DNA from 4 places in the Microbaculum marinum genome. Region 1 is predicted to be linked to each of the others. Evidence: predicted binding sites of a transcription regulator. Region 1 holds the regulator's gene; each other region holds the start of a gene.

What was found. The regulator LexA, encoded in region 1, represses DNA repair genes until DNA is damaged. The targets are predictions, from matches to a motif close to TGTTCNNNNTGTGTTCNG.
Region 2: a site for LexA is predicted at 5,796-5,813, ahead of V3328_RS13320 (putative DNA modification/repair radical SAM protein). Genes of this name have one in related genera too.
Region 3: a site for LexA is predicted at 3,711-3,728, ahead of V3328_RS14550 (YifB family Mg chelatase-like AAA ATPase). Genes of this name have one in related genera too.
Region 4: a site for LexA is predicted at 2,387-2,404, ahead of recA (recombinase RecA). Genes of this name have one in related genera too.

Annotation. Positions count from the first base shown of each region.
Region 1 covers NZ_JAZHOF010000013.1:11,218-18,872, forward strand. The annotation lists gene V3328_RS24260 (DMT family transporter) at 1-566, shown strand, start outside; gene V3328_RS24265 (DSD1 family PLP-dependent enzyme) at 600-1,700, opposite strand; gene V3328_RS24270 (ureidoglycolate lyase) at 1,756-2,256, opposite strand; gene V3328_RS24275 (endonuclease/exonuclease/phosphatase family protein) at 2,444-3,529, shown strand; gene lexA (transcriptional repressor LexA) at 3,774-4,493, shown strand; gene V3328_RS24285 (ComEC/Rec2 family competence protein) at 4,514-6,691, opposite strand; gene gltX (glutamate--tRNA ligase) at 6,848-7,655, shown strand, end outside.
Region 2 covers NZ_JAZHOF010000005.1:110,844-118,498, reverse strand. The annotation lists gene V3328_RS13345 (hypothetical protein) at 1-786, shown strand, start outside; gene V3328_RS13340 (nuclear transport factor 2 family protein) at 809-1,180, opposite strand; gene V3328_RS13335 (dihydrofolate reductase family protein) at 1,177-1,827, opposite strand; SAM-I-IV-variant riboswitch at 1,959-2,064, shown strand; gene V3328_RS13330 (homoserine O-succinyltransferase) at 2,100-3,035, shown strand; gene V3328_RS13325 (UdgX family uracil-DNA binding protein) at 3,056-4,525, opposite strand; gene V3328_RS13320 (putative DNA modification/repair radical SAM protein) at 4,522-5,772, opposite strand; gene V3328_RS13315 (DUF533 domain-containing protein) at 5,981-6,841, opposite strand; gene V3328_RS13310 (MurR/RpiR family transcriptional regulator) at 6,934-7,655, opposite strand, start outside.
Region 3 covers NZ_JAZHOF010000005.1:383,165-390,819, reverse strand. The annotation lists gene V3328_RS14560 (NADP-dependent malic enzyme) at 1-635, shown strand, start outside; gene olsB (l-ornithine N(alpha)-acyltransferase) at 765-1,715, opposite strand; gene V3328_RS14550 (YifB family Mg chelatase-like AAA ATPase) at 2,101-3,633, opposite strand; gene V3328_RS14545 (ion channel) at 3,765-4,223, opposite strand; gene V3328_RS14540 (HdeD family acid-resistance protein) at 4,266-4,853, opposite strand; gene V3328_RS14535 (cytochrome P450) at 4,974-6,158, opposite strand; gene V3328_RS14530 (S8 family serine peptidase) at 6,256-7,655, opposite strand, start outside.
Region 4 covers NZ_JAZHOF010000011.1:57,055-64,709, forward strand. The annotation lists gene V3328_RS22565 (aspartate/glutamate racemase family protein) at 272-970, shown strand; gene recA (recombinase RecA) at 1,204-2,292, opposite strand; gene V3328_RS22575 (DMT family transporter) at 2,470-3,333, opposite strand; gene V3328_RS22580 (aminotransferase-like domain-containing protein) at 3,451-4,851, shown strand; gene V3328_RS22585 (TetR/AcrR family transcriptional regulator) at 4,873-5,445, opposite strand; gene V3328_RS22590 (oxygen-binding di-iron domain-containing protein) at 5,584-6,336, shown strand; gene V3328_RS22595 (NADH:flavin oxidoreductase/NADH oxidase) at 6,499-7,614, shown strand.

The sequences.
Region 1 (7,655 bases):
AATGGGGCGGAGTCGTGCTCGGCTTCCTGGGAGTCGTCACAATTCTCAAACCCGGAACGGACGCCTTCTCCTGGTACACGATCCTGCCGTTGCTGGCTGCGGGGTTCTATTCATCGGCCATGGTCCTGACCCGGAGCCGGTGCCAGCGGGAAGCGCCGCTCAGCCTTGCCCTGACATTGCACGTATCGTTCCTGGCGATCGGCGTGGCGGTCACAGGCGCGCTGGCATTCGCAGCGCTTGCTCCCGATACGAAGGAAGCCTTTCCGTTCCTGTTTGGCGATTGGGCCCCGATGGGCGGACGGGACTGGGGCCTGATGGCCCTGCTCGGCGTGTTGTCGGCGGTCTATTTCATGGGCGTGGCGCGTGCCTATCAGGTGGCCGCACCGTCGACCGTCGCGACGTTCGACTACGCATACCTGGTCTCGGCGGCGCTGTGGGGATTCGTGTTCTTCGCCGAACGGCCCGGCCTCACGACGGTGTGCGGAATGGTCCTGATCACCGCCGCCGGCCTGCTGGTGGCTGCGCCGTCGAGAAAGGCGCCGGCAGAGGAAGCGGGGATGGTCTGAAGCGCTGACTTGGCGGATTTCGGAATCGGGCCGCTAGTATGCCTTCCCCCGTGCCGTGATCGGCCAGACAGCCTCGACCTTGCCGCCGCGCACGCCGACATACCAGTCGTGGACGTTGCAGGTCGGATCGCAATGGCCGGGAACCAGTCGGAGCTTGTCGTTGATCTTCAGAGCCCCGCCCGGATCGCGTATCTGGCCGTGCTCGTCCGCGCCGGCGACATACTCGACGTCGTTGCGGCCGAACACCACCGGCAGGCCCGAATCGACGGACTGCGCCTTCAGCCCGGCGTCGCAGACGGCCTCGTCCGGCTTCACATGGCTCATCACCGAGGTCAGGATGAACAGCGCGTTCTCGAAGTCGCGGATCGGCGCGCCGGTCTCGTCGCGAATGCGCTGGTAGTCGGCGTCCATGAACGCATAGGAGCCGCATTGCAGCTCGGTGTAGACGCCGGAGCGTCCCTCCAGGGCGAAAGTGCCGGTGCCTGCGCCGGTGACATGCGGGCAATCGATCCCCGCCGCTTCCAGCAGGTCCAGGGTTTCGCGCACCTTTAGGACGGCCGCGTCGATCCTCGACTTGCGGTCCCGATAGTCGCGAACGTGCTGCGCGCCGCCATGGTAGGCCTGGAGGCCCGCAAAGTTCAGGTTCGGCGCCTCCCGTACCGCTTTCGCCAGTTCGACGGCCGGCCGCCCGGGGGCGACGCCGCAGCGGCCTGCCCCGCAATCGATCTCGACCATGACATCCAGCCAGGTGCCGTGGCGCATCGCGGCCTCAGAAAGTTCGGCGACGTTGGCGAGGTCGTCCACGCAGACGCCAACGCGCGCGCCCCGGCCCGGCAGCCGCGCCAGCCGGTCGATCTTGGCCGGGTCGCGGATCTGGTTCGACACCAGGACATCGGGGATGCCGGCCCGCACGAAGGCCTCCGCCTCGCTGACCTTCTGGCAGCAGATGCCGCAGGCACCCGCCGAAATCTGCAGCCGCGCGATATCGGCCGACTTGTGCATCTTGCCGTGGATCCTGAGACGCACGCCCATCTCGTCGGCAAGGGCCTGCATGCGGGCGATGTTCCGGTCCAGCGCATCGAGATCGACGAGCAGGCACGGAGTCTGGATCTCGGCCTCGTCCATGCCCGGCATCGCCGGAACGTCGAACCCTACTTCCAGGTCGTCTGGGGCGGATACCTGCAAAACACTACTCCCCCGGCGCCCGGACGAGGACCGGCTCGTCGAACGTGAACACCTCGAGATTGTCGCCCTCGCCGTCCCGGTCGACGATGAGGAAATCGGATGTCTCGCCGAGCGGGGTCAGCACGCCGTGCCAGACGTTGCGGTCGTAGTTGACCCCTTGCCCCGGTGACGTAAGGAATGCGCGGGGCCGCACCGGACGTCCGTCTTCGTCCTCGCAGACCACGACCAGAAACCGGTTCCGCGACAGCGGATGGAACGCCTGACTGCCGAACGGATGGCGCTCCACCATCTCCACCAGGAGCGGCAGGGTGCTCGGCTCGCCGGTGACGAGACTGACGATGACGCGCCCGCCCGGCCCGGTTGCCTCGACATTGGCGAGATCGTGAAACCGGCGGCAAGTTCCGTCGTTGATCGCAAAGTTGCGCGCGCCGTCCTTCTGAAGCACCTGTCCGAACGGGGCGAAGGCTTCCGGGGTCAGGGGTTGCGGCTGTAGCGAATGCGGCACCGGGAGAATCCTAAATCTCTGATCGCATCTGGAACCGAGAGGCGGCCATGTCTGTCACGAAACTAAAATCATACGCCGAGACTATGCCCAAACCGAATTTTCAGAATGGCTTGCGGCTCGATCCCCGCCGCGGGACAATGGATCCGATCGCCGACCAGGACTTTCCCGACAGACCGGACACGGAACAATGGCGACGTGGCTGATCGCGATACTGACCGCACTGCTCGCGGCGGCGACTCTGGCGCCGGTATCCCGGATCCCGCATGGTTTCGTGCGAGTTTGCGACTTTCCCAAGCTGCAGATCATCGCACTCACGATTGCTGCGGCGGTCGCCACCCTGGTGTTCCTGCCGTGGGGCACCACCGTCATCGTGCTGGTCGCGGTCCAGGTCCTGATCATACTGGTCCAATCCGTTGCCTGCGTGCGGTTCACGCCCCTGTGGCGGGTTCAGTCGCTCCGTTTCGACGGCACCGCCGACAACCCGGCGGTCGTCCGCATCCTGGTCTCGAACGTGAAGATGTCGAACCGGGACCATGGCCGGCTGATCGAGGTGGTGCGGCGCGAGGCTCCCGATTTCGCGGCTTTCCTAGAGTGCGACGGGCCATGGCAGACGGCGCTGTCCGAACTGAAGGACATCCTGCCACACGCGCTCGAACATCCGCTCGACAACTCCTACGGCATGATCATCCTGTCGCGCATTCCTTTTCGCTCAGCCGAGTTCCGGTTCGTCTTTTCCGACGAGGTTCCGTCGGCAAGGATTGTCGCCGAAACCGGGGCCGGAGATCCGTTTGCGCTCTACGTGGTGCATCCCGAACCGCCGGTTCCCTATGCCGACACGATCGGACGCGATGGCGAACTGATCCTCCTCGCCCGGGATGCCAAGGCCGAGTCGCTACCGACCATCGTAACCGGCGACATGAACGACGTGGCCTGGTCGCCGACCACGCGTCGATTCCAGCGCCTGAGCGGACTGCTCGACCCACGGGTCGGCCGCGGCTTCTACAACAGCTTCGACGCCCGATACCCCCTGCTGAGATGGCCGCTCGACCACCTTTTTCACGATCCGCGATTTCGCCTTGTGCGGCTGGAGCGGCTCCCCAACATCGGGTCCGACCATTTCCCGATGCTGTTCGAACTCGCGCTGACAAGTCGCAACGGCGCCGATGAAACTCCGCAGGCCGCGGATTCGGAGGATCTGGAGGAAGCACGAGAGGTTACCCAGGCCGCGGACAATCTGGACCGTGAACCAATCGGATCGGATTGGGAAAAATAGGCCACCGGATCCCGCTACGGATCAGACGCCTCCTTCAGTGCGCGGCGATGCCGATGTGCTTTCCATTCCCCGGCGCAGCGAAAAGTCGCTCAGTCGCAAAACAACCGGCGGCGGCATTGCGTTAATCCGGAATTAACCATTGTCGAACACAACAAGAACATGTATCTATGTTCTTGATTTGTACACGATCTGGATTCGGCGCTGAGGTCTTCGGCGGCAGCGGGATCGGCGACGGGAGCGCGCAATGCTGACACGCAAGCAGTACGAACTGCTTATGTTTATCCACGAACGCCTCAAGGAATCCGGCGTTCCTCCTTCGTTCGACGAAATGAAGGAGGCCCTGGACCTGCGCTCCAAGTCGGGAATCCACCGGCTGATCACCGCCCTAGAAGAACGAGGCTTCATCCGGCGCCTGCCGCACCGTGCGCGCGCCATGGAAATCGTCCGCCTGCCCGATTCGGTCGCGCCCGGCCTGGCGGTGCGCAGCCGTGGCTTCGCGCCCAGCGTCATCGAGGGCAGTCTCGGGAAGTCGCCCCCGCCCGAATCTCGCTCCGAGCCTGAGCCGGTCGCGGATCACGGCGAATCCGTATCCGTGCCGGTGATGGGCAGGATTGCGGCCGGCACGCCCATTTCGGCCATCCAGAACCACACGCACTCGATTCCGATCCCGGTGGACATGCTGTCGCGCGGCGAGCACTTCGCGCTGGAAGTCAGGGGCGATTCGATGGTCGAGGCGGGCATTCTCGACGGCGATACCGTGCTGATCCGCAAGACCGACACGGCAGACACCGGCGATATCGTCGTAGCCCTGGTCGACGACGAAGAAGCGACCCTGAAGCGGCTCCGCCGCAAGGGCGATTCGATCGCGCTCGAAGCGGCGAACCCGGCCTACGAGACCCGCATTTTCGGCCCCGACCGGGTCGATATCCAAGGCCGGCTCGTGGGTTTGATACGGCGGTATTGAGCCGCCACCGCGGTTGACCGTCAGTCCGACGGCTCGTCCGGGGACACACTCCGTCGGGTCCACGGGCGGTCGCCGGCCAGTTCGGTTGCCGAGGTGAGTTTAAGTCCGTGTGGCGTTGCGCGCACAGACACCGCACCGAGCCGTGCCACATCCAACGGGCCGAAGACCAGCGCGTCGCTCCGGCACCACTCGGGCGGCACCAGTTCGCTGACGACGACGTCGGCCCAGGCGCAGTCTTCTGCAAATGCCATCGGTTCCTCGACGACGGCCACGCGCAGTCGCGGCGAGGCGGCGATACAACCCGCCTCATCGCAGGAGGCGGTTGCGGCCGCTTGCGCGGTCTCGGGCTGGCCGACCCGCCGCAGCCAGGTTTCGGCCACGTACTGGGACCGGGCCCGCGGCACGAATACCAGTCCCCCGTCGTCCATCCTTACCGCCGCCATGCCGGCATCGCGCGAAACGAAAAGGTCCGGGATCGGCATCAGCCACGGTGTGGCCATGCCGACGATGATCAGGGGCACACCCAGATAGCGCCAGCTGGTGCGCCACAGGCTGAGCCACAGCCCGCCGGCGGCGACTGCGGCCAGTCCCAGCACCGGCATCGCCGGCACCATCCGTATGGCACCGTCCCAGCCCGAAACGTGATGGGCGACCGCGAGTACCCCCTCTATGCCAAGTCCCATCGCCCCCAGAGCAGGCGCCTCGAGGCCGAACGGCATCAGCACCACCGCCAGCAGACCGGCTGGCATTACCACGAGACTGACAAGCGGCATGGCGACGACGTTGGCGATGAGCCCGTATACCGCCACCCGGTTGAAGTGGAACGCGGCGAACGGTCCGGTCGCGAGGCCCGCAATCAGCGACGTGAAGACAAGGCCGATCAGCGCGCGCCGGAGAAACAACAGGAGCGGCTTTGCCGCCCTGTCCGGCGCGCGTGCCGCGGCCATCTGGACCGCCTCGTAGGCCGCGACCAGGGCGATCGTGGCCGCAAACGACATCTGGAAGCTCGCGGAAACAAGCGCCTCCGGCGTCAGCGCGAGTACCATCCAGGCAGCGACAGCGACGTTCCTGAGCGTGATCGCCGGACGATCGAACAGGATCGCGACCAGCATGATCGCGGCCATCACGAAGGCGCGCTGGGTTGCTATCGAGCCGCCCGACAGGAGGAGATATCCGGCACCTCCGGCGAGCGCGACGATTGCCGCCCACTTCTTGATCGGCCGGGTAAGGGCCAGGGCCGGCGAAAGTGCGAGCGCTGCACGCACCGTCCAGAACAGCGTGCCGACGACGAGCATCATGTGCAGGCCGGAGATCGCCAGGATATGGGCGAGGCCGGACATCCTGAGCGCCTCCTGGTCTGCTTCGGGTATGGCGCCGCGCTGGCCGGTCACGAGCGCAGCCGCGACCGCGCCCGGCGAGCCCGGCAAGGTTCCGACGATCCGCACGGCAATGCCGAGCCGCAACCGTTCGACCCGATCAAGAAAGTTTTCGATCAATCCCGGCGGATCGGAAGGACGCGGAACGGGGGCGCTGACGATGAAGCCCACGCCGCCGATCCCGTCGAAGTACGCCTGACGCGCATAGTCGAAGGCCCCCGGCGCGGCGGCGTCCGGGGGCGGCATGATCACCGCGTCGAAGGAAACCACGGTGCCCGGCTGCGGAATCGCCCAGTTGCCGCGCGACCAGAGCGACAGCAACCGCGGCGGCGGCAGGTTCGCGCCCAACTCGGCCGGCGCCACCAGCAGCCGTGCCGCTCCGCCTTCGCGGCTGTCGACGCTGACGATCCGGCCGGTCACTGCCACCGGACCGATCCTTTCCATGATGACAGGGCCTGCCACGAGACGTGCCCTCACGGTGCCGTCGGCCAGCCCAAGCGCAGCCAGCAATGCGCCAAGGACGATTGCGCCGGTTGGTCGGGCAAACCCCGTGTGCCGGACGGCAAGGCCCGCGACGACGCACAGCAAGATGACCGCGACCAGCGAGGGTTCGCGCGGCAGAGCGAAGTAGACGGCGATTCCGGAGCCGAATGCGACCGGCGTCCACAGGAACAGGCGGTCGCGTTCCCCGTCCATCCGCTCGGCGGCCGACAGCGGGCGGACGAAGCCGACCGGGCGCATGCCGACCTGCACCGGAAGATTGCCGCTTCGCGCGGCGATCACCGGCAACAGCCTCCTGCCCGTGGACGTCTCGTCGCTCATTCGCCCCAGGGCCGCGTCGCGCCGACGCCCCGCAGCCCTCCCAGCGCCGGTGGATCCGGCCTCCCAAGCCCCGCTTCAACAACGGCCGGCGCCCATGCTACACAGCGCCACCCGACCAACAGTCTAGCTCTCACAGGAAAGCCGCCGCCAGTCGTCATGTCGAACCCCACCGAGATCGTCACCCGCTTCGCCCCCTCGCCGACCGGATTCCTGCATATCGGCGGGGCACGGACAGCACTGTTCAACTGGCTGTATGCGCGCGGCCGCGGCGGCCGCATGCTGCTGCGCATCGAGGACACCGACCGGGCGCGCTCGACCGAGGAGGCGATCGCGGCGATCCTCGACGGGCTCGCATGGCTTGGCCTCGACTGGGACGGCGATCCGGTCTCGCAGCACGCCCGCGCCGAGCGGCATCGCGAAGCCGTCGAGCAACTGCTCGCCGCAGGCAAGGCCTACCGCTGCTACGCGAGCCCCGAGGAACTGGCCGAGATGCGCGAGACGGCGCGCAAGGAGGGCCGCCCGCCTCGCTATGACGGGCGCTGGCGCGACCGCGATCCGTCCGAGGCCCCGCAGGGCGTTAACCCGGCGATCCGGCTGAAGGCGCCGCAGGAGGGCGAGACGGTGATCGAGGATCACGTGCAGGGCCGGGTCACCTGGCAGAATGCCGATCTCGACGACCTGATCCTGCTGCGTTCGGACGGCAATCCCACATACATGCTCGCCGTCGTCGTCGACGACCACGACATGGGGGTCACGCACGTCGTACGGGGCGACGATCACCTGACCAACGCCGCGCGCCAGACGCACATCTACCAGGCGCTCGGCTGGAACGTGCCGGAATGGGCGCATATCCCCCTTATCCACGGCCCCGACGGGGCGAAACTGTCGAAACGGCACGGCGCCCTCGGGGTCGAGGCCTATCGCGCGATGGGGTATCTGCCTGCCGCCATGCGCAACTACCTCG
Region 2 (7,655 bases), on a different contig from region 1:
GACCAGATCGCCCGCAGCATCGTCGCCGACGACCCGGCGATCGGCGTGACGATCTCCTCGAAGCGGCCGGCCTACACGAACCTGTGGGGGAAATACGTGACCGGCGAGGGCGACGAGGGGTTCATCCGGGCGCTCGACCAGGTCAACGCCGAGGAGGCCGGCGAATTCGTGCTGTTCCCGGTCCGCGACGAGCACCTGTTCCTGCCCGGTCCGCACGACTACGACATCGCCCCGCACCGCGTCGACGTCGCCGTGCGGCGCATCCGCGAGTTCGAGAAGGACCGGGGCTGGGACCCGAAGCGCATCATCATCGTCGGCGACAAGGACCAGAAGAGCAACTTCGTCATGGAATCGGAGACCGGCCGCATCGCCACCGAGGCCGACGAGATCAGTCTGGCGACGATTGCGCGGAAGTACGAGAACATCACCATCCTCGACCCGACCGAGACAACGATCCGCACGATCGCCAACGCAGCGGACGGGCGGCGGATCTACTTCCGCTCGTCCGACCGGGGCGTCGAGAAGTACAGCCGGGAGTTCTACCGGCGGCTCGCCTCGTTCGGATACAAGCCGACCGGGGACGGCATCCTCATCATCGGCTACGACATCTCCGACCTGGAGACGGAACACCAGCTCCTGTCGCAGATCGCGCCGGAATACCTTCCCGTCATCCTGTCGCGGGAGATCTTCGACGGGCTGGTCAAGGGCAAATGCTGGGACGACGGCTACATCTTCATCCCGCGGCTGGTGAAGCAGGAACTGCAGAAACTGGTCCGCCAGCAGTGAAGTGCCAGCCGCCCGGCCCGCCTCAACCGGGGTCGAGGAAGCCGCCCGGTTCGGCGTCGTGGGGGACGTTCCAGCCGAAATAGACCTCCACCGCGACGATCAGGCCGTCGCGGATCGTGAACAGCTCGGTGTTGCGAACGACCCGGCCGGTCAGCATCGTCGCCTCGTAGGTGAGCGCCACCTCGTCGTCGCAGCAAAGCGCGCGGACGAAATCCACCTTCGCCATCGCCTCGTGGTTCGGCCAGCAGCGGGCGAAATAGGTTTGCCGGTCGATGCCGTTGTCGTAGGGACTGGTGAACCGGAAGTCCTCGGCGACCAGCGCCTCGATGGCCGCGCGATCGTCGTCCACGTAGGCGCGGAACGCACGCTTCGCGATGTCGACGGGATCGCTCATCCGGCGTCCTTGCGCAGGATGACGTGCTGCGCGAGCTCGCTCGACACGTGGCTGGTCACCGTGAAGCCGAGGCCCGGCAGGTCGATGCCGGCAAACAGCGCCTCGCCGCGCCCGAGCACCACGGGGGAGATGGCCAGGTGCAGCTCGTCGATCAGGCCGGCCTGCAGGTACTGTCGCACCGTGGCGACGCCGCCGCCGATCTTGACGTCCCTGTCGCCGGCCGCCGCCCTGGCCCTGTCGAGCGCCTCCGCGATGCCGCCGGTGACGAAGTGGAAGGTGGTTCCGCCCTCCATCTCGACGCGATCGCGGGGATGGTGGGTCAGCACGAAGACGGGAGTGTGATAGGGCGGGTTGTCGCCCCACCAGCCCTTCCAGGACTCGTCCGGCCAGCCGCCGCGGACCGGTCCGAACATGTTGCGGCCCATGATGTGGGCGCCGAAACCGTCGAGCGAGCGGGCGGTGAAGTCGTCGTCGATGCCGGTCGCGCCGCCCTCCCGGCCGAACAGGGTGCGAAAGGTGCGGGTGCCGACGATCCAGCCGTGCATCTCCTCGCCCCGCTTGCCGAGCGGTTCCCGAAGGCTCTGGTCCGGCCCGGCGCCGAACCCGTCGATAGAGATCGTGAACCCCGCCACACGCACCCTGGACATCGCGTTTCCTCACGTGATTGCATTCTGAAACCGGTTCGGTTGTGCCATAACCGATTCCATAACGCAATCGGTATGCCGGCCGGATGGCGGCACTTCGGGATTGCCAATCGCCGCCGCCCCCCATAAATAGAGGCATGCATCGTGAGTTGGGTACGACGCCCAACGCCAACCTGCCGGTCCGGGCAAGGTGGCACTCCGAGAGGAGGATGTGGCCGACCGGCAACGAAGCGGATCAAGCCACAGCGTCGTCCCCGAACAGAGGACTGACGCAAGTGCCCATCAAGATTCCCGACGACCTGCCCGCCCGCCGTACCCTCGAGACCGAGGGCGTCATGGTGATGCGCGAGACGGACGCCGTGCGCCAGGACATCCGGCCGATGCGGATCGGGCTGCTCAACCTGATGCCCAACAAGATCAAGACGGAAACCCAGCTCGCCCGCCTGCTCGGCGCGACCCCGCTGCAGGTCGAGCTGACGCTGGTGCGGATGACCGATCACGTGCCGATCAACACGCCGTCGGAGCACATGGAGGCGTTCTACCGGCCGTGGGCCGACATCCGGCACGAGCGCTTCGACGGCTTCGTCACCACCGGCGCCCCGGTCGAGCGGCTGCCCTTCGAGGAGGTGCGCTACTGGGACGAGCTGTGCGAGGTGTTCGACTGGACGCAGACGAACGTGCACAACTCCCTCACCATCTGTTGGGCGGCGCAGGCGGCCCTGCACCATTTCCACGGCATGCCGAAGCACGAGCTGCCCGCCAAGGCGTTCGGCGTGTTCCAGCACCGCAACCTCGATCCCTCGTCGCCCTACCTGCGGGGCTTCTCGGACGACTTTCGCGTTCCCGTCTCGCGCTGGACGGAGACCCGGCGCGAAGACATTCCCCCGGACAGCGGCCTGACCGTGCTGGCCGAAAGCGTCGAGACCGGGCTCTGCCTGGTTCACGATCCCCGCCACCGCACGCTGCACATGTTCAACCACGTCGAATACGACACCGACACGCTGGCGGAGGAATATGCCCGCGACGGCGAAGGGCGGCTGCCGGCGAACTACTTTCCCGGCGACGATCCCTCGCTGCGGCCGGAGAACCGCTGGCGCAGCCACGCGCACCTGCTGTTCGGCAACTGGATCAACGAGGTCTACCAGACGACGCCGTTCGACCTGAACGACATCGGGCAGCCCGACCGGCTGGAGATGACGGCCGCCCAGTAGCTCCGCCGCGCCGTCGCCGGTCAGGCCGCCTTCGCGACCCAGGCGCCGGCGCGCTGCAGGTCCTCGACGAAGCGCCTGCGCTCGCGCTCCGCATCGTCGCGGTCGCGAATCCGCAGCAGATAGGACGGGTGGACGGTCACCAGCACCGGCGGGGTGTCCGGGCTCTCGATCGGCAGGCCGCGCGAGGCGTTGACCGCCACGGTGCGTCCCAGCACCCCGCGCGCGGCCGACGCGCCGAGCGCGACGACGAGGCGGGGCCTGACCAGCTTCAGTTCCAGGTCTAGCCACCACCGGCAATGATCGATCTCGGAGGCGTTCGGCCGCTTGTGCAGGCGCCGCTTGCCGCGCAGCTCGTGCTTGAAGTGCTTCACCGTATTGGTGGCGTAGACGGCGGACCGGTCGATGCCGGCCTCCTCAAGCGCGGCGTCGAGCACCCGGCCCGCCGGGCCGACGAACGGACGTCCGGCCAGGTCCTCCTGGTCGCCCGGCTGCTCGCCGACGAGCATCAGCCGCGCGTCGGCCGGACCTTCGCCGGGCACGGCCTGGGTGGCGTTCCGGTAGAGAGGACAGCGCCGGCACGACTGCAGATCGCGGGCGATCGCGGCGAGTGTCGGTTCCGGCGGCGCGTTCGCGTCCGGATCCGGCGAATTCGGTCTCATCGGCATCTCCGGTCCGTTCCCCTGCGCGCATCGCGGCTGCAGGCGTGGGGCGGCGATCATCTCGCCCGTGCGGCCCCGAGCCGAGCGCACCAGGCCGTCGATGAGCGTCGCCTCCGGCAGATTGCGCCAGTACTTCTTCGGCATCTCCGCGGTCATCGCCTTCACCTTCAGCCGCGCCGGGTTGAAGATCGAGGAATAGTAGACACGCCAGACGTCCTCGAGCCGGTCCTGCGCCGGGGCATCCGTCTTCGCAACGCCGGGCGAGAACACCAGTTCCCCGCGCTGCCAGTGCGCGCACAGCCGCGGCGTCAGGATCGACCAGTCCATGTTGGCGAAACGACGCGAGAAGAACGGCGCGGTCGCCGCGACGATGTGATGGTCCGGCTCGAACCAGGCGATGAAACGCTGCGCGCCGTCGCCGTCGCGGGTTTCGCGGAAGCGGACGAAGGCCTTCATCTTGTGCATGTCGCGGCGCACCGAGCGCGCCATCGCCTCGGCGCGGGCGACGTCGGGATCGGAGGCGATCTGCGCGAGCCCCGCCTCGTCGCGGGTCCGCCAGAGCAGCCGGTAGGACAGCGCGAACCGGCCGAAATCGGCATGCATCAGAACCTCGGAGACGAGCGACATCAGCGCCCGGGGGACACGCCGCGGCGGCGACACCGGCGCCGGCAGGCCGGGGTCCGGAGCAGCCAGCAGGTCGTCCTGCCCGGCCGACCCGTCGAGCCAGTCGACCTGCGCGGGCGGAACGAGGCCCCTGTCCAGCGCCCGGGCGGCCTCCCGCCACTCCGTCTCGCCGGCGTCGCCGGGCAGCCGGACCACGTATCGGGTCACGCCGCCTGCTCCGTGAACAGGTCGAGCTGGCGCGGCGGCGTCACGAGCTTCGCCCGCAGGTCGGCGGCATCGAGCAGGGTTCCGGGATGCCAGTCTTCGGCGACGATGAAGGGACGCACCCTGGCGATCGAGGCGGTGATGCGGCCGACATCCTCGAGCCGCAGGCGGCGATGGCGACGCGACTGCAGGATCCGCTTGACCGCCCTGGTGCCAAGCCCCGGCACGCGCAGGAGCTGCTCCTTTGCCGCCCGGTTCACGTCGACCGGGAAGCCGTGCCGGTTCTCCAGCGCCCAGGCGAACTTCGGATCGATCTTCAGGTCGAGCATTCCGCCGCGCATCCCGGTGGCGATCTCGCCGGTCGAGAATCCGTAAAATCGCAGCAGCCAGTCGGCCTGATAGAGCCGGTGCTCGCGCATCAGCGGCGGGCGTACCAGCGGCAGCGCGGCGGAGGCGCGCGGGATCGGCGAGAAGGCCGAGTAGTAAACCCGCTTCAGCCGGTAGCTCGCGTAGAGGCTGGTCGAGGTGGACAGGATGTCGAGATCGCTGGAGGGATCGGCGCCGACGATCATCTGGGTCGACTGGCCTGCGCCGGCGAATGGCGGCGGCGCGGCCGACGCCTTCCGCTCGTCCTTCGCCTCCTCGATCTTCAGCCGCAACCGGCCCATCGCGCGCTTGATGCCGCCGAGGTCCTTCTCCGGCGCCAGCTGCCCGAGGCTTTGTTCGCTCGGCAGCTCGACATTGATCGACAGGCGGTCGGCATAGCGGCCGGCTTTTTCGAGCAGCAGCGGATCGGCCTCCGGGATCGTCTTCAGGTGGATGTAGCCGCGGAAGTCGTGGTCCTCCCGCAGGCTGCGCGCGACCTCGACGATCTGCTCCATCGTGTAGTCGGACGACCGGATGATCCCGGAGGAGAGGAACAGGCCCTCGATGTAGTTGCGCTTGTAGAAGTCGAGGGTGAGGCCGACGACCTCGGCCGCCGTGAACCGCGCGCGCCGGACGTCGGAGGAGATGCGGTTGACGCAATAGGCGCAGTCGTACTTGCAGTAGTTCGTCAGCAGGATCTTCAGGAGCGAGATGCAGCGGCCGTCCGGCGCGTAGGCATGGCAGATGCCCGAGCCCTCGGTCGAGCCGACGCCGCGGCCGCCGGCCGAGGTCCGCTTCGGCGCAGCGCTCGAGGAGCAGGAGGCGTCGTACTTCGCCGCGTCCGCCAGGATCGCGAGCTTTCCCGCCAGGTCCAGATTGGTCATGGGTGCCGTGTGTCGCGTGAGAGTGTTTCTGTTTTGTTCTCATTATAAGCCGACGACAAAACATCTCAAGAGCCGATCGGTTCCGCCGGGATCCGCGTCGACGGGCCCCGCCTTGACCGGACCGGCCTCAACGGGACGGCCGGCGATCCCGGCCGCGCCACCGAGACCGGACAGGAACGACAAGGGGGATCGGCGGTGCGGGTCCGTCCTATGCGCCGGGGGCCGGGGCGCCGACCATCGCGTGCAGCCGGGCGACCGTGGCGGCATCGAGCGCTGCGCCGGCGGCGAGCTTCGACAGGAAGCCGCGCTCCTCCGGCGTGTCGACGGTGATCGCCATCAGGGCGGCGGTATAGACCTGCGCGCCGACCTCCCTGCTGGGGATCGCCGCGACGAGCCCGTCGACGTCCTGCGGCTTGCCGAGCAGGTCCATCAGGCACGTCCGCTCCTCGGCAGGCATGCCGTATTCCTCGACCTTGCCGAGGATCCGCCGGATCTCGTCGGGCGCGATCTGGCCGTCCGACTTGGCCGCCTCGACCATCGCATGCAGGCACAGTTCGGCGGTCTCCTGCGAGGTCATCCGACGCAGCTCGGCCTCCGCAACGGCCGGTGCGGCTGTCGCCGTTGCGACGCCCGCAGACTGACCTGGCGCCGATTGAACAGGCGCCGAGTTGCCGGGCGCCGACTGACCCGAAGCCATCGGGGCCTGCCGGTCCTTCAGCGCGGCGAGCGCCAGCGTCGCGAGCACGGCCATGGCGCCGCCGCCGACGGCGCCCTTCACCGATCCGCCGCCGAGGATCGCGCCCGCGAGCGCGCCGATGCCGCCGACCTGGCCGCGGCTGAGATTGCCGACGCCGCTGTCGGCCTTCATCGCCTCCTGCAGGCTGCCGAGCACGTCACCGAGCCCGCCGCCCTGGCCGGAGCCGAACGCCCCCGAGCCGCCCATCACGTTGCCGAGAATGTCGCCGAGCCCGCCGAGACTGTTCTGGCCGACGGCGTTCTGAAGCCGCGACTGCGTCGCCGGCGACAGCCCTTCGCGCATCAGCTGTCCGACCATGTTGGCGAAGTTCATTGCAGTCTCCTTCCCGTCGTTGGCGCTGCGACTGTAGCGACCGCTTCGTGTTGCAATGATGGCCATGGCCGCCGGCGGCCGATGAAAGCCGCTCAGCCCTCCGGCCGGAGCTTCTCGATCTCGGCAATGCGGGTCTTCGCGCTCGGCCACAGGCGCTCGGTGACGGCGGCCAGCAGCGCCTCGACGAGGGCGAGCGGGGCGACGTTGGAATCCCAGTTCGACGGCACCGAGATGTGGGCCGAGAGGATGTGCGCGGCGACGCGGGAAATCGGCGACAGCCACTGGTCGGTGATCAGCACGATCCTAACGCCGCGGCTTGCCGCGAGCTTGGCGAGCGACACGATGTCGGCCTGATAGCGGCGCATGTCGAAGACGACCAGAACGTCGTTCTTGCGCATGTCGAGAACCTGGTCGCGCAGGTTCTCGATCTGACCCGACAGGTGGATGACGCGGGTGCGCACGATTCGCAGGTGCGAGGCGAGGTAGCGCGCCAGCGGGTCGGTGAACCGGCCGCCGATCAGGTAGATGCGGCGCTTGGGATCCGACATCAGCTCGGTGACGGCGTCGAACTCGCCCGGCGGCAGGTGGGCAAAGGTCTCGGAGAGATTGTTCTGGACGGCGGCGCGGAACCGGTCGAACAGGCGGCTTTCGGCGCCGGCGGTGCCCGGCTCGAAGCTCGCCTTCATCAAGGGCGACTTGAGTTGCGCCTCCAGTTCCTCGCGCAGCCGCTTCTGGAAGTCGGGATAGCTCTGGAACCCGAGGCGGGCAACGAAGCGCAGGATCGACGGCGCGCTGACGCCGGCGCGCCCGGCGA
Region 3 (7,655 bases), on a different contig from region 1:
TGGTGGCAACCGGCGACGCCGACGCGATGGTGACCGGGGTCACGCGGAACTATTCGATCGCGCTGGAGGAGGTGCGTCGGGTCATCGATCCCAAGCCCGGCCACCGGGTGATCGGCGCCTCGATCGCGCTGGCGCGCGGACGCACCGTGCTGATGGCGGACACCGCCATCCACGAGATGCCGACCGCGGTGGAGCTGGCGGCAATTGCCGAGGAGGCTGCCGGCGTTGCCCGCCGGCTCGGCTACGAGCCCAGGGTCGCCCTGCTCGCCTATTCCACCTTCGGCCATCCTCCCTCGGAACGTTCGGAGCGCGTGCGCGAGGCGGTCAAGATCCTCGACAAGAAGCATGTCGACTTCGAATACGACGGGGAGATGTCCGCCGACGTCGCGCTCAACCGCGAGGCGATGGCGGCCTATCCGTTCTGCCGGCTGTCGGGCCCGGCGAACGTGCTGGTCATGCCGGCCATTCATTCGGCCTCGATCAGCACCAAGATGCTGCAGGAGCTCGGCGGCTCGACCGTGATCGGCCCGCTGCTGGTCGGCCTCGACAAGCCGGTCCAGATCGTCGGCCTCGGCGCCACCGATACCGACCTCGTCAACATGGCCTCCGTTGCCGCCTACAACATCAACGGGTGAGAACGCCGGTCGGCCCGCCAGCGCCGGCGAAACGCAGCGCAATTCGAGCGTCGAACGCCCGAGGCTCAATCCGAGGGCCGGGCAAGTCTGCGGCCCGGGCCCGGGACACGGCCCCCGGGAGGTGCTTGCCTAGGACAGCCGTTCGCGCGGCGCGCCGAAATGGCCGTAGTAGCGCGGGTTGATCGAGGAGACCGGCAGCACGATGCAGACGTCGGTGGTGCCGAACTGGTGGTCGACCACGGCACCCTCGCCGATATGGGCGCCGAGCCGGAGATAGCCCTTGATCAGCGGCGGCAGCATTCCGAGCGCCGAGCGCATGTCGATCTGGTCGGGGGCCATGCGATCCATCGGCACGTAGCGCGACGGCAGCGCGCGGACGCGCCATTCCTCGGGCGCGGCCGCATGATGGTGCAGGAACGAAAGCGGCAGCGCCAGCTTGCTCGGCTCGGTGCCTTCCAGGCTGGCGCAACCGATCATCACGTCGATCTCGTGGTGCTGGACGTACTGCCAGTTGCCGGACCACAGCAGCTCGACGGTGCGCTTGTTGCGATACTCCTTGAGGACGCAGGAGCGGCCGAGTTCGAGAAACCGCTTCGGCCGGTGCCGCTCGACGAGTTCGTTCACCTCGTACTCGCCGGCGGTGTAGAAGCCGCCGAACTGCTCGGCGACATCCTGGCGAAGCAGCCGATAGGTGCCGACCACGGCGGGCTTGGTGAGACGACGTCCAAGCCGGCGGAAGATGGTCGGATCGGGGTCGTGATCGATCACCAGGAGGTGGTCGCAGATCGCGTCGAAGCCGTCGATATCGCGGCGCCACAGCTTTCCGGTGGCGCCCGCCTGGGCCGACATTTCGCGGTAGAAGACCCGGTAGCGCAGCGCCTGGGCCAGCCGGACCTCGCGCGCATTGCGGGCGAGCCGCACCTCCAGCGAGCCGATGCGCTTCAGCGGATCGGGCAGCGGCGGCCTGCTGGCAGGAAGCGGGGAAAGCCCCCCGTCCGGCCCCGCAATGCCCGAGAACGGTCCAAGCGGAACGAACCGCCGCACGAGTCGCGTCGGCCGGAATCGATCGGTCAGTCGCATCTGGTTCTTTTGCCGCATCATGGCTGATAGACGGCTCGTCTCCCCCTCGCGGCCGGTCGCTCGGCCGACGGTGTCCGCGCCTGGACCGTCAGCCTACCCGCCCGCGACCTTAGAATCATAGTTCGCAGACAGTTCTGTGACAATTGCGAACGTAGCGGCCCCCGCAACCGGTTTGTCGTGCGGGCCGAAATCCTGAATTCGCCGGAGGGGCCGGATTGGCCTCGGATCCCGCACGTTTGCCGGCGTTCCGGACAGCACAGCTCATCGCTTCGCCGGTGCGCCGTGGCCGCAGGGACTGAGAATAGTGTGTGCCGTCGAGGCGGCCGCAACGGCGGGAGCCCCCGTGACGTGCCACGAGGCCTGCCCGGTGCCGGCGGCGAATCAGTCAGGCTGCCGCCAGCAGCCCCGATCCCGCCGCCCGCATGCTGACCGCCTCGCCGATATGGATCCGGCCGACGGCATCGGCGCCGTCGAGATCGGCGAGCGTGCGGGCGACCCGAAGCACCCGGTGAAAGCCGCGGGCCGACAGGCCGAGGGTATCGGAGGCGTCGCGCAGCAGCGCCATGCCAGAGGCGTCCGGCCGCGCCACCTCCTCGAGCCGGCTCGCCGGGCACTCCGCGTTGCAGCGTACGCCGTCGAGCCCGAGCGCTGCATAGCGTTCGGTCTGCACCTGGCGCGCCGCCGCGACCCTTTCTGCAACCTCGGCGCTGCCTTCGGCCGGCGGCGGCAGGATGAGGTCGGCCGCCGTGACGGCCGGCACCTCGAGGCGGATATCGATACGGTCGAGCAGCGGGCCGGAGATGCGGGCCTGGTAGTCGGCCGCGCAGCGGGGTCCGCGGCGGCAGGAGTGGCCCGGCTCGCCGGCCATGCCGCATCGGCAGGGGTTCATGGCCGCTATCAGCTGGAACCGGGAAGGATAGGTGACCCGGTGCATCGCCCGGGCGATCACCGTCTCCCCGGATTCAAGCGGCTGGCGCAGCGAATCCAGGACCTGCGGCGTGAACTCCGGCAGTTCGTCGAGAAACAGCACGCCGTTGTGGGCCAGCGACACCTCGCCCGGACGGGCGCGCGGTCCGCCGCCGACCATGGCCGCCATCGAGGCGGAATGATGCGGCGCGCGGAACGGCCGTTCGGCCGACAGCCGGCCGCCGCTCAGCACGCCGGCGATCGACTGGATCATCGAGATCTCCAGAAGCTCGGCCGGGCTCAGCCTGGGCAGGATGCCGGACAGACGCTGCGCCAGCATCGACTTGCCGGCGCCGGGCGGCCCGATGAGCAGGAGATTGTGGCTGCCCGCCGCGGCGATCTCCAGCGCCCGCTTGGCCGTCTCCTGTCCGCGGATCTCGGCGAGGTCCAGCCTGATCCCTTCGACCTGGCGCACGGCCGGCTTCGGCCGCGACAGCACCTGCGTGCCCTTGAAATGGTTGGCGATCTGGATCAGGTCGGCCGGCGCCAGCAGCTCCATGGCGGGGCTCGCCCATGCCGCCTCCGGGCCGCACTCGGCGGGACAGATCAGTCCGAGGTCCATCGAGTTGGCGCCGATCGCGGCGGGCAGCACCCCGTTTACCGGCGTAATGCGCCCGTCGAGCGCCAGTTCGCCGAGGACGCTCCAGCCGGCCAGCGCATCGGCGGGAAGCGCGCCGATCACCGCCATCAGGCCGACCGCGATCGGCAGATCGTAGTGGCTGCCCTCCTTCGGCAGGTCGGCAGGGGCGAGATTGACGGTGATGCGCTTGGGCGGCAGCGACAATCCGACCGCCGTCAGCGCGGCGCGGACCCGTTCGCGGCTCTCGGCGACGGCCTTGTCGGGCAGCCCGACGATGAAGAAGTTCGGCAGTCCCGGTGCGATCTGCACCTGCACGTCGACCCGGCGCGCCTCGATGCCGACGAATGCAACCGTGGTGACGCGAGCGACCATGCCGTCCCCCTCCTGCCCCTCGAGGCCTTGCGAGCTCTGACGCAACGTCAAGTTTAGGCCAAGGCCGGGGTGCAATCAAGAACAAATTGGGAACATTGGCCAAGGTTCCCGGCGCGGCACCGGGAGCGGTATCAGGTGGCCCGATCCGGATCGACGCGCTGGATCTGCCGGTCCAGTTCCTTGTAGCTGACCGACAGCACCTGAAACAGGACGGCCGTGGACCAGCCGAACAGCAGGACGCCGTTCATCGCCGTCATCGGGCCGATCACCTCCCACTGCGGTTCCGGCAGGACGTTGCCGTATCCCAGCGTCGTGTAGTTCACGAAGGCGAAGGCGAACTGGTCGGCGGTCGCCGGCGCCACGCCGAGCAGCCGATAGAGCTGGCTCCACACCCACACCTCGAGGATGTGGGCGGCCATCAGCACGGCCACCGAGGTGACCATGATGACGACCAGGCGCACCATGGCGCTGCGGTGGAACGCGGTGACGATCCTGCTTGCCAGGGCCCGCACCAGTGCGGACATCGCGGCAGCGTGGATCGCGATGTTGAGCAGGCTGACGGAGGCGCCGGCGACGAGGGCGTCGAACATGACCGTCCCGTATCCGGCAGCCTCCCCGCGGCCGCGCGCTGCTCAGCCGGGCAGCTTGTTGGCGGCCAGCGCCGTCATCGTCAGCGCGATGCCGGCGAACAGCAGGTTGATGCCGACCAAGAGGCCGATCGCCCAGGCGGCGGTTCCCGGCAGGCCCGCGAAGATCAGCACGGCGAGGACGATGTCGATGACGCCGGAGAGGATCAGCCAGATCCAGCTCGACGCCGTCGCCTTGCGGAACTCGACCGCCGCGATGATCTGGAAGATCCCCTCGATGAAGAACAGGATGATCAGCGCGTAGGTCAGCGTCAGCACGCCTTCCAAGGGATTCGCGACGATGACGAAGCCGAGGATGATCGCCAGGATGCCGATGACGATCGACCACCAGAAGCCCGGGGCGCGACGGGAACTGAACGTCGCGACGAGGCGGACGACGCCGCCGATGATGAACAGCCAGCCGACGAAGATCGCCGAGGCCAGCGTGGCGACCCACGGCAGCAGGATCGCCGCGGCGCCCAGGATGATCATGATGACGCCCTGGATCAGGAACCAGGTGCGGTGTTCGTGAATGGCGGCACGCGTCCTGTCGACCATTGCGGATTGCGACGACGCGGTGGTGTTCGGTTCCATCGATTGGCCTCCCCAGAATTGAACAGGCCGGACAGTCTCACGGGTTTGCCCCAGCGTCCAGTCAGAACGCGACGTCGCGGCACCCGATCCGCCCGGCGGACCGGCGTCCGGATCGCCGGGTCACGCCAGGCGGACATGCAGCGACGTGGGGGCTCGAAACTCCCAGCCGCGAAAGACGGGCGGCTGCGATCCGTCCAGGTGGATCTCGCTGGTGTTCTCCAAGAGCACCCGAAGCGCGACCTCGATCTGCGCGTTCGCAAACCACTTGCCGGCGCAGAAATGCGGTCCGAAGCCGAAGGAGGCGTGTCCGCCTTCGTCGCGATGGATGTCGAAGCGGTCGGGATCGGCGAACCTCGCCTCGTCGCGGCTGGCCGAAGCCACAACGGCGGCGATCGTCTGCCCCTTCGGCACGGTCACGCCGCCCAGTTCGGTGTCGCGTGTCGGCACGCGGATCTGCGTGCCGATCGGCGCCATCCAGCGGATACCCTCCTGGATCGCCTTGGGCAGCATCCGTTCCATGTCGGCACGCACCTCGTCGAGCTGGTCCGGATTGTCGAGCAGCGCGATCAGCGTCGAGCCGCCGCCGTGGCCGGGCTCCTGCATGCCGCCGAGCAGCGTCACGAGGATCGACGGCATGATGAACTCGCGTGCCCGCACCTCGCCGTCGGACATCCCGTGGTGCATCATGTGGGCGATCGGCGACCCGTCGCTTTCCCGCGCGAGCCGCGTCAGGATCGGATCCAGGGTCTCCTCGATCTCGGCCCGGGTCGCGGCACAGACGGCGGCGCGATCGGGGTCGCGCTCGAAATTGATCGCCCCCTGGGCGAGGCCCTGGAACCAGCGGCGCAGCGTCGGCACGTCGGCATCCATCACGCCGAACGAGCGGGCGAGGCTGAGCACCGAGATCGGCTCGAAATACTCCGCCATCAGGTCGGTGGAGCCGTTCGACCCGATCTTCGCGACGAGGTCCTCGGCGACCGGACGCACAAGCGCGTCGATGTAGCCTGCAACCTTGCGCGGCAGGTAGTGCGGCGCGATGCCGTCGCGGAGGGCTTTGTGCACGTCGCCGTCGACATGGATGATCGCCGGCATGCCGAAGGCCACGCACACCGGCGCGTTGGGGTCCTCGGCGGAGTACAGGTCCGGATCCTTGCCGATTGCCGCAACGTCGTCCCAGCGGGTGGCGAGCCAGGAATTGACCGCCGGGACGAAGGCCACCGGCGCCTCGCGCCTGAGCCGCGCATAGACCGGATAGGGGTCGGTCTCGAGTTGCTCGACGGTTATCGAGTCCAGAAAGGATCCCATGTCCGATTGCGCCCCTGTCGCGTCCTGCTGCCGGGATCGCCAGATCCCGGCGCAAGCATGCGTCAATTCCGGCGCCGCGTCACGGCATGCCGCCGGGCTACGGCCAGAACCTGGGCAGCGCCCGCCCGGGCGGCAGGTCGAGCCGGCCGGCACCGCCGCGGGCGACGGGCGGGGCGGGTGTCGACCTGCCGGCTTCGTCCTGCGTCGCCTTGCCTGCGACGGCCGTGCGGTCGCCGCTGTCGCCCGCCACGAAGCGGTCGGCGATCCATCTGGTCACCTGCGGCGCGGCGACGCTGGTGCCGGTCAGCGCCACGGTCGATCCGCTGCGCGTCCCGGCGGCAAGGACTCCCCAATGGACGAGTGAATCGTCACCGACCGCCACGGCGTCCGGCCCGGTGCGCCAGGGCGCGGGCGCGTCGCGGACGGGAGTGGTGGGGCCGCCGGCCGAATATTTCGAGACGACGGCCTCCTTGCGCAGATAGCCACCGATCACCGCCGGTTTCTCGCCCGTGGCGATGGCATTGATCAGGCCCGCCCGCTTGACGATGCATGCCGGACTGTCGGTCTCGAGCTCGAAGCCGCCGGTGTCGAACCGCTCGTAGGAGGCGTGATCGAAGAAGGCCTGGCGGCCGCGCGTCGGATAGCCGTGAGGCGTATCGTCCCGCTGGACCCAGGCGTGGACGATCTCGCCGGACCCCAGGCTGATGTTTCGGATGCGTATGCGCCAGACGCCGGACGGGGCCAGCCGCTTGGGCGCACCGAGATACACGGTCGGCCGGATGGCGACGACGAAGCGGCCGCGTCCGGTCGGATTGGGATCCGGATCGAACGTGTAGACGGCCTTGCAGACGACTTGGCCGTCCCGCTCCCAGACGACCCCCTGTCCTGGCTCCTCCCCGATCCACGGGCTTGTCGGGTGGGTCGGCGACCCCGGTGGCGCGATCTGCAGTTCGACGCGGCTGGCGCCGACCGGCGGGGGCGCGTAGGGCAGCCAGATCTCGACGAAGCTGGAGGTCCGGTCGTCGGGCAGCACCCGCCATTCGAGGTCGCTGGTCGCAGCCTCGGCATCGACCATTGATGTCGTGTCGTATGCGAGCTGCGCGTGGCAGCGCGACAGGTGGCTATTGCCCGACGGCAGCACCACGGAGACGGGCTGCGGCCGGCCGGTGTGGATCTGCACGAACTCGTCGATCGCGGCCTCCAGCTCCGAGGTCCCGTCGTGCGGGCCGGCCACCGTCCCGTAGCTGAAATTGATGACCACCGGCAGCGGCCCGCTTCCCTGCTGCCGGGCGATCCAGTCGGCGCGATCGAGGATGTAGTTCATCGCCAGGTGCACGTACGGGTCCAGGCGCGCCCCCGAGGTGTCGGCGGTGATCGCGGAGGGCAACTGCACGCATACGATCGCGCGCTCGGCGCCCTCGCCGTCACGGGGATCGTATCCCGCGGCGAGGTCCATGACATGGGTGCCGTGGGAGCTGCGGCCGGCGACCCCCTTGT
Region 4 (7,655 bases), on a different contig from region 1:
TTCGGGAACCCGCGCGACGGCGCCGTCTTGCCGGCGGCTGTTCTAGCGGCGGGTCCGAAGACTGTCCACCGGATCGCGCCACCCCGATCGCGCCACCCGGATCTCGCGGGCCGGATCGCGCGGGCCGTCTCGCGGGCCGGATCGCGCGGGCCGTCTCGCCCCCTCCCGGGTCACCTACGCTGCCCGGCAGCGCAGGCATGCCTCGGCCGCGGGTTGCCGAACGCCGCAACGTCGGTTAGGCGAAGGTCGACTTCCGGCAGGCGAGGCGACAATGCAGAAGATCGGACTGATCGGCGGACTGAGCTGGGTATCGACGGCCGAGTACTACCGCCGTCTCAACCGGATCGCCCAGCAGCGTCTCGGCGGGGTCACGTCGGCCCGCCTGGTGCTGGAGAGCGTCAACCGGCAGGACTATGTCGAGGCGGTGATCGAGCGCGGCGACGAGGCGGCCGCCTGCGCCCAGATCCTGGCCGCCGCCCGCGGCGTCGAGGCGGCCGGCGCCGCCTTCATCGTCATCTGCTGCAACGACGTGCACCGCTTCGTCGACGAGATCGAGCCGGTCCTCTCCATTCCCTTCCTGCACATCGCCGAGGCGACGGCCCGGGCCATCCGCGCCAGCGGGCTCGAACGGGTGGCGCTGCTGGGGGTGCGCAAGACGATGGAGGGCGACTTCTATCCCCGCATCCTCGCCCGCCACGGCATCGAGACGATGGTGCCGACCGAGGCCGAACGGGCCTTCGTCCACGACACCATCTATGCGGAACTGGTCAAGGACGTGTTCACCGACGCGACGCGGCAGGGCTACGTGCGGCTCGTCGAGGCGCTGGCCTCGCGCGGCGCCGAGGGCGTGATCCTCGGCTGCACCGAGATTCCGCTGCTGGTGCGGCCGGAGGACCTGGGCGTTCCGTCCTTCTCGACGACGGATCTGCACTGCGAAGCCGCGATCGAGAGAGCCGTGGCTGCCGGCTGACCCGCCGCCCTCGACGGGAAGCCCCCAGGACGCAACGCCCTCTACGCAAAGCCCGAGCACGCAAAGCCCCGGGACGCAAAGCCCCGGGACGCAAAGCCCGGGGACGCAAAGCCCGGGGGCTCGGCTCGCCGCTTCACCCGCCTCGTGGGGCCGGGGCCTGCATGCAGATCTCCGCCGAAGCGGCACCGGCCGAAGCAGGCGCGCGGACGCGGCGCTGCGGGGCGCTGGCCGCCTCAAGCCTCCAGCGCGTCGTCGCCGTCCTCGTCGCCGTCGCGCTCGGCGGGCGGCACGATGGTGACGGCCAGGCCGGCGTTCTGGCGGATCGCCGTCTCGATCGCACCGGCGATCTCGGCATTGTCGCGCAGGAACTGCTTGGCGTTCTCGCGGCCCTGGCCGAGGCGCTGGCTATCGTAGGAGAACCAGGCGCCGGACTTCTCGACGACGCCGGCCTTGACGCCGAGGTCGAGCAGTTCGCCGGTCTTGGAGACGCCCTCGCCGTACATGATGTCGAACTCGATCTCGCGGAACGGCGGGGCAAGCTTGTTCTTGACCACCTTGACGCGGGTCTGGTTGCCGACCACCTCGTCGCGGTCCTTGATGGCGCCGATGCGGCGGATGTCGAGGCGCACCGAGGAATAGAACTTCAGCGCGTTGCCGCCGGTGGTGGTCTCCGGGCTGCCGAACATCACGCCGATCTTCATGCGGATCTGGTTGATGAAGATCACCATGGTGTTGGAGCGGGAGATCGAGCTGGTCAGCTTCCTCAGCGCCTGGCTCATCAGCCGGGCCTGCATGCCGGGCAGCGAGTCGCCCATCTCGCCCTCGAGTTCGGCGCGCGGGGTGAGGGCGGCGACCGAATCGATCACCAGCACGTCGATCGCGCCGGAGCGCACCAGCGTATCGGCGATCTCCAGCGCCTGCTCGCCCGTGTCGGGCTGCGAGATCAGGAGGTCGTTGACGTTGACGCCGAGCTTCTTGGCATAGGTCGGGTCGAGCGCATGCTCGGCGTCGACGAAGGCGCAGATGCCGCCGCGCTTCTGGGCTTCGGCCACCGTGTGCAGGGCAAGCGTGGTCTTGCCCGAGGATTCCGGTCCGTAGATCTCGATGACGCGGCCGCGCGGCAGGCCGCCGATGCCGAGCGCGATATCGAGACCGAGCGAGCCGGTCGGAATGGTGGACACCTCGACCACCTTGCCGTCCTGGCCGAGCCGCATGATCGAGCCCTTGCCGAAGTGACGTTCGATCTGACCGAGCGCCGCTTCCAGCGCCTTGTTCTTGTCCATGCCGTCTCCTTCGACGAGGCGGAGAGAGGAATTCGCCATTGTTCGGCTCCTTATTTCACAGAGGACCGGTGATTCACAGCCCGTGAAGGGGATATGTGGAATGCGCCGAAGGGAAATGTACGCTATTTGTTCCGTGAACACAACAGGAACATTTATCGCAGCCCCTGTTCGGGCACGGACCCTGTTCGGAAACCGGCCCCAGGTTGCGAACCGGCCCTACGCCGCGAACCGCCGCGCCCCCGCCACGCAGGCAATGACGGCGACCGTTGAGACGATCATTGCCGTCGACACCGCCTCGTTCAACAGCAGCGCGGCCAGCGCCAGACCGAGGAACGGCTGCAGCAGCTGCAGCTGCCCGACGGCCGCGATGCCGCCCTGCGCCAGCCCGCGATACCAGAAGAAGAAGCCGATCAGCATGCTGAACAGCGAGACGTAGGCGAGTGCGATCCAGGCGGTGGCGCCGACGTCCGACAGGGTTCGGGGCAGGGTGGCGACCGTCAGCAGGCCCATCGCCGGCAGCGAGAACACCAGCGCCCAGCAGATCACCTGCCAGCCGCCGAGCCTGCGCGAGAGCCTCGCTCCCTCGGCATAGCCGAGCCCGCACACGACGATCGCCGCGAGCATCAGCAGGTCTCCCGCCGGGGAGGCGGCGAGCCCCCGGGTCAGCGCGAAGCCGGCGACGACGGCGCTGCCGCACAGCGAGAAGATCCAGAACGCCGGCCGCGGCCGTTCGCCGCCGCGAACCACCGCGAAGATCGCGGTCGCCAGCGGCAGCAGGCCGATGAAGACGATCGAGTGGGCGGAGGTCACGTATTGCAGCGCCAGCGCCGTCAGCAGCGGGAAGCCGACCACCACGCCAAGCGCCACGGCGATCAGCGACCCCGCGTCGGCCCGGGCCGGCAGGCGCTGCCGGAAAGCGAGCAGGAGGATCGCTGCCAGGCCGCCGGCGATGGCGGCGCGCGCCACCGTCAGGAAGACGGGGTCGAGCTGGAGCACCGCCAGCCGGGTCGCCGGCAGCGAGCCGCTGAAGATCGCCACGCCCACGAAGCCGTTGATCCAGCCGGCCGTCGATCTGTCCATCCGCCACTCCCTCGGTTGTGCCGGCGGTATTGCGCCCGAAGGCCGGCCGCCGCCAGTGACAGTCCAGTACGGTTCGGACATACTGTTATGGAAGCAAGGGCGATACGGATGGCCGGGATGGGGGACGAGGGAACGCTTATCTCGAAGGTGATGGCGGCGATCCGGCGGCGCGTCGCCAGCCGCAGCCTGCCGGTCGGCGCGAAGCTCCCGTCGATCCGGCAGATGGCCCGCACGATGCAGGTATCGCCTGCGACGGTGGTGGAGGCCTACGAGCGCCTTGCGGCCGAAGGCCTGATTCGGTCGCGGCCGGGCTCCGGCTTCTTCGTCGCCAGCCTGGCGGCGCCGCTGGACCTGTCGGAGATCGGTCCGAGGCTGGACCGCGCCATCGATCCGCTTTGGGTGTCGCGGCAGTCGCTCGAGGCGGGCGAGGGCGACGTGAAGCCCGGCTGCGGCTGGCTGCCGCCGTCGTGGCTTCCCGAAGCCGCGCTGCGGAAGGCGCTGCGCGGCCTGTCGCGGGCCAGCGACGTCGACCTCGGCGAATACTCGACGCCGCTCGGGCTTGCGCCGCTGCGCCTGCTCGTCGGCCGGCGGCTCGCCGAGACCGGCGTCGAGGCCGCTCCCGACCAGATCATGCTGACGGAGTCGGGAACGCAAAGCATCGACCTGCTGTGCCGCTTGCTGCTCGAGCCGGGAGACGTCGTGCTGCTCGACGATCCCTGCTACTTCAATTTCCAGGCCCTGCTGCGGGCCCACCGCGTGACGGTGGTCAGCGTTGCCTACACGCCGTCCGGGCCGGATCTGGCGCAGTTCGAGACGATCCTCGCCGAGCACCGGCCGCGTCTCTACATAACCAACTCCGCCGTCCACAATCCGACCGGCGCCACGTTGTCGCCGGTGACCGCGCACCGGATGCTCAAGCTCGCCGAAGCGTATTCGCTGACGATCGTCGAGGACGAGATCTTCGCCGATTTCGAGGACAGTCCCGCGCCTAGGCTCGCCGCGTTCGACGGCCTCGAGCGGGTCGTCCAGGTCGGCAGTTTCTCCAAGACCCTGTCGGCGTCGGCGCGATGCGGCTTCATCGCCGCGCGCCGGGACTGGATGGCCGGGCTGGTCGACCTGAAGATCGCGACGTCCTTCGGCGGCGGCCGCCTCAGCGCCGCGCTGGTGCTGAGCGTGCTCAGGGACGGCGGCTACCGCAGGCACCTGGACGGGCTTCGGCACCGTCTCGCCGGTGCCAGGGCGGACGTCGCGGCCCGCCTGGGCAGGCTGGGGATCGTGCCGTGGCTGATGCCGCGGGCGGGCATGTTCCTGTGGTGCAGACTGCCGGACGGGCTCGATTCCGCCGACGTGGCCCGCGAGGCGCTCGCGCAGAACGTCGTTCTCGCTCCCGGAAACGCCTTCAGCGTGTCGCGGTCGGCCGGCGCCTGTCTCAGGTTCAACGTATCCCAGTGCGACGACCGGGTGTTCGAGGTGCTCGAGGCGTCGCTGCGGGGGGCGAGGGCACGCGCGCCGGCGTGAACGTCCGCCGGCGCTTGGGCGTCACGCGGCGGAGGTGACCGCCTCGCCCATCGCCTCCGCCGCATCGCCGGTCGTCATGCCCGCGTCGCGGGCCAGCGTCCGCCAGGTGTGAAAGCTCAGCGCCAGTTTCAGCATCGCCCGGCTCCTGGCGCTCAGGCCCTGCCCGAGCACCTCGGCGTATCCGGCGAAGTAGGGCCCCAGCCGCAACTCGGTCACCTCGCGCGTCAGGGCGTGGTGCTCGGCGTCGCGCAGCACGCACGCCGCCTGCCCCTCGTTGCGCGCGTACCAGTCGTAGAGGGCGCGAAGGCCGGTGCCCAGCCGCTCGCGGCGGTCGCCGATCTTCCGCCAGGGCTCGGCGTCGGGCGGGGGATCTCGCTCCATCGCCAGCCCTGAGCACGCCAGGAACAGGCTCCGCTCGTCGGGAAAGTGGGCATAGACCGTGTGCCGCTGCACGCCGGCGCGCTCGGCGATCATGCTGAGCGACGTCCGCGCCGGTCCGACCGTGGAGTGCAGGTCCACCGCGGTCTCGACGATCTTCTGCCGGGTCTCGGCCTTGCGCTCGGCGCGGCGCTTGAGCGTGTAGGTTCGGGTCATGGTATTTGGTTGCACATGCCTGTGTCGTGAATGTTGACGGCGCGCCTGAATTTGAATACACATATATGTATAGTGAATTTGACGGCTGTCCAGACCCGCGGCAAGCCCGCCTGGTCGGGCCTTCGGGAGTCAATCGTCATGGAAACGCAGGTCAGTGAAATCGCCGACGGCATCTTCCGCCTGTCGACCTATGTCCCCGACATCGCGCCGCCCGCGGGGTTCACCTTCAACCAGTTCGTCGTGCTGGGCGAGGAGCCGCTGATGTTCCACACCGGGCTGCGCAAGATGTTCTCCCTCAACCATGCGGCGCTCGTCCGGCTGCTGTCGCCGGAGCGGCTGCGTTGGATCGCCTACGGCCATTTCGAGGCCGACGAATGCGGCGCCATGAACGAATGGCTCGCCGCCGCGCCGCACGCCACGCCCGCCCACGGCCAGACCGGCGTCGACGTGTCGCTGAACGACTTTTCCGACCGCGCGCCCCGCATCCTGCAGGACGGCGAGGTGATCGACCTCGGCGCCGGCAAGCGGGTCCGCTTCATCGACACGCCGCATACGCCGCACGGCTGGGACGCGGGGGTCCTGTACGAGGAGTCCACAGGCACGCTGCTGTGCGGCGATCTCTTCACCCAGCTCGGCAACGACCGCGCCACGACCGATGGCGACATCGTCGGCCCCGCCGCCGCGGCGGAGGATATCTTCAGGTACTCGGCACTGAATCCGGGCATGGGCGCGACCCTGCGCGGACTGGCGGACCTGGCCCCCCGGACGCTCGCTCTCATGCACGGTCCAGCCTTTACCGGGGACGGCAGCGCCGCCCTGCGGGCGCTGGCGGAGGAATACGACCGGCGGGTGACCTCGGAACTGCGTGAACGGCTGCCGTCCGCCGCGTAGGCGGCCGGGCCATCGGCGCCGGCTTTCGCCACCGCCGCGACCGGGCAGGCGGCGGGCGGGACGCTGCGCACTATCACCGGGCGGGTGCAATCCTCTAGTATCCCGATCCTCTGATACCCCGGCGCCGATCGGCCTCCCCCACGCAATTTCCGGAAATGCTTCATGCCCAGTCAGCTTTTCTCACCCGTTCAGCTTGGTTCCCTGGCGCTCGAGAACCGCGTCGTGATCAGTCCGATGTGCCAGTACTCGGCCGTCGACGGCAGCGCCACCGACTGGCACCTGATCCATCTCGGCAATCTGTCGCTGTCGGGCGCCGCCCTGCTGATGACCGAGGCGACCGCCGTCGAGGCGGTCGGCCGCATCACGCCCGGCGACCTCGGCCTCTATTCCGACGACAACGAAGCCGCGCTCCGGCGCACGCTGGAGGGGATCCGCCGGAACTCCGAGATACCGATCGGCATCCAGATCGCCCACGCCGGCCGCAAGGCCTCCAGCGCCGCGCCCTGGAACGGCGGCCAGCTCGTCCCGGCGGGCGAGGGCGGCTGGCGCCCGCTCGGTCCGTCCGCGGTGCCGATCCATCCCGGCGAGCCGGCTCCCGACGTGCTCGACCACGCCGCGATCGAGCGCATCCGCGATGCCTTCGTCGCCACGGCGAGGCGGGCGATCCGGCTGGGGTTCGACGCGGCGGAGCTGCACTTCGCCCACGGCTACCTGGTGCACTCGTTCCTGTCGCCGATCTCCAACCGCCGCGACGACCGCTACGGCGGCTCGTTCGAAAACCGCACCAGGCTGGCGCTCGAGGTCTTCGATGCGGTGCGCGCCGCATGGCCCCACGACCGGCCGCTCGGGGTGCGGATCTCGTCCTCCGACTGGATCGAGGGCGGCTGGAACGTCGAGCAGTCCGTCGAACTCGTTCACATGCTGAAGCAGCGCGGCTGCGACTGGCTCGATGCGTCCTCGGGCGGCATCTCGCCGGACCAGAAGATCACCATCGGCCCCGGCTACCAGGTGCCGTTCGCACGGACGATCCGCAAGGAAACGGGCATCACCACGCTGGCCGTCGGGCTGATCACCGAGCCGCGGCAGGCCGAGGAGATCGTCGCAGCCGGCGATGCCGACCTGATCGGCCTGGCCCGCACGGTGCTGTGGGATCCGCGCTGGCCGTGGCACGCCGCAGCTGTTCTCGGCGGACAGGTCCGGGCCGCCCCGCAATACTGGCGTTGCGAGCCGCGCGGCGTGCGCGACGTGTTCAGGGACACCGAGTTCGGCATGCGTTAGTCCGGCCCCGGTTCAGTCGGGGCCCGGGGCAGGGGGCACGG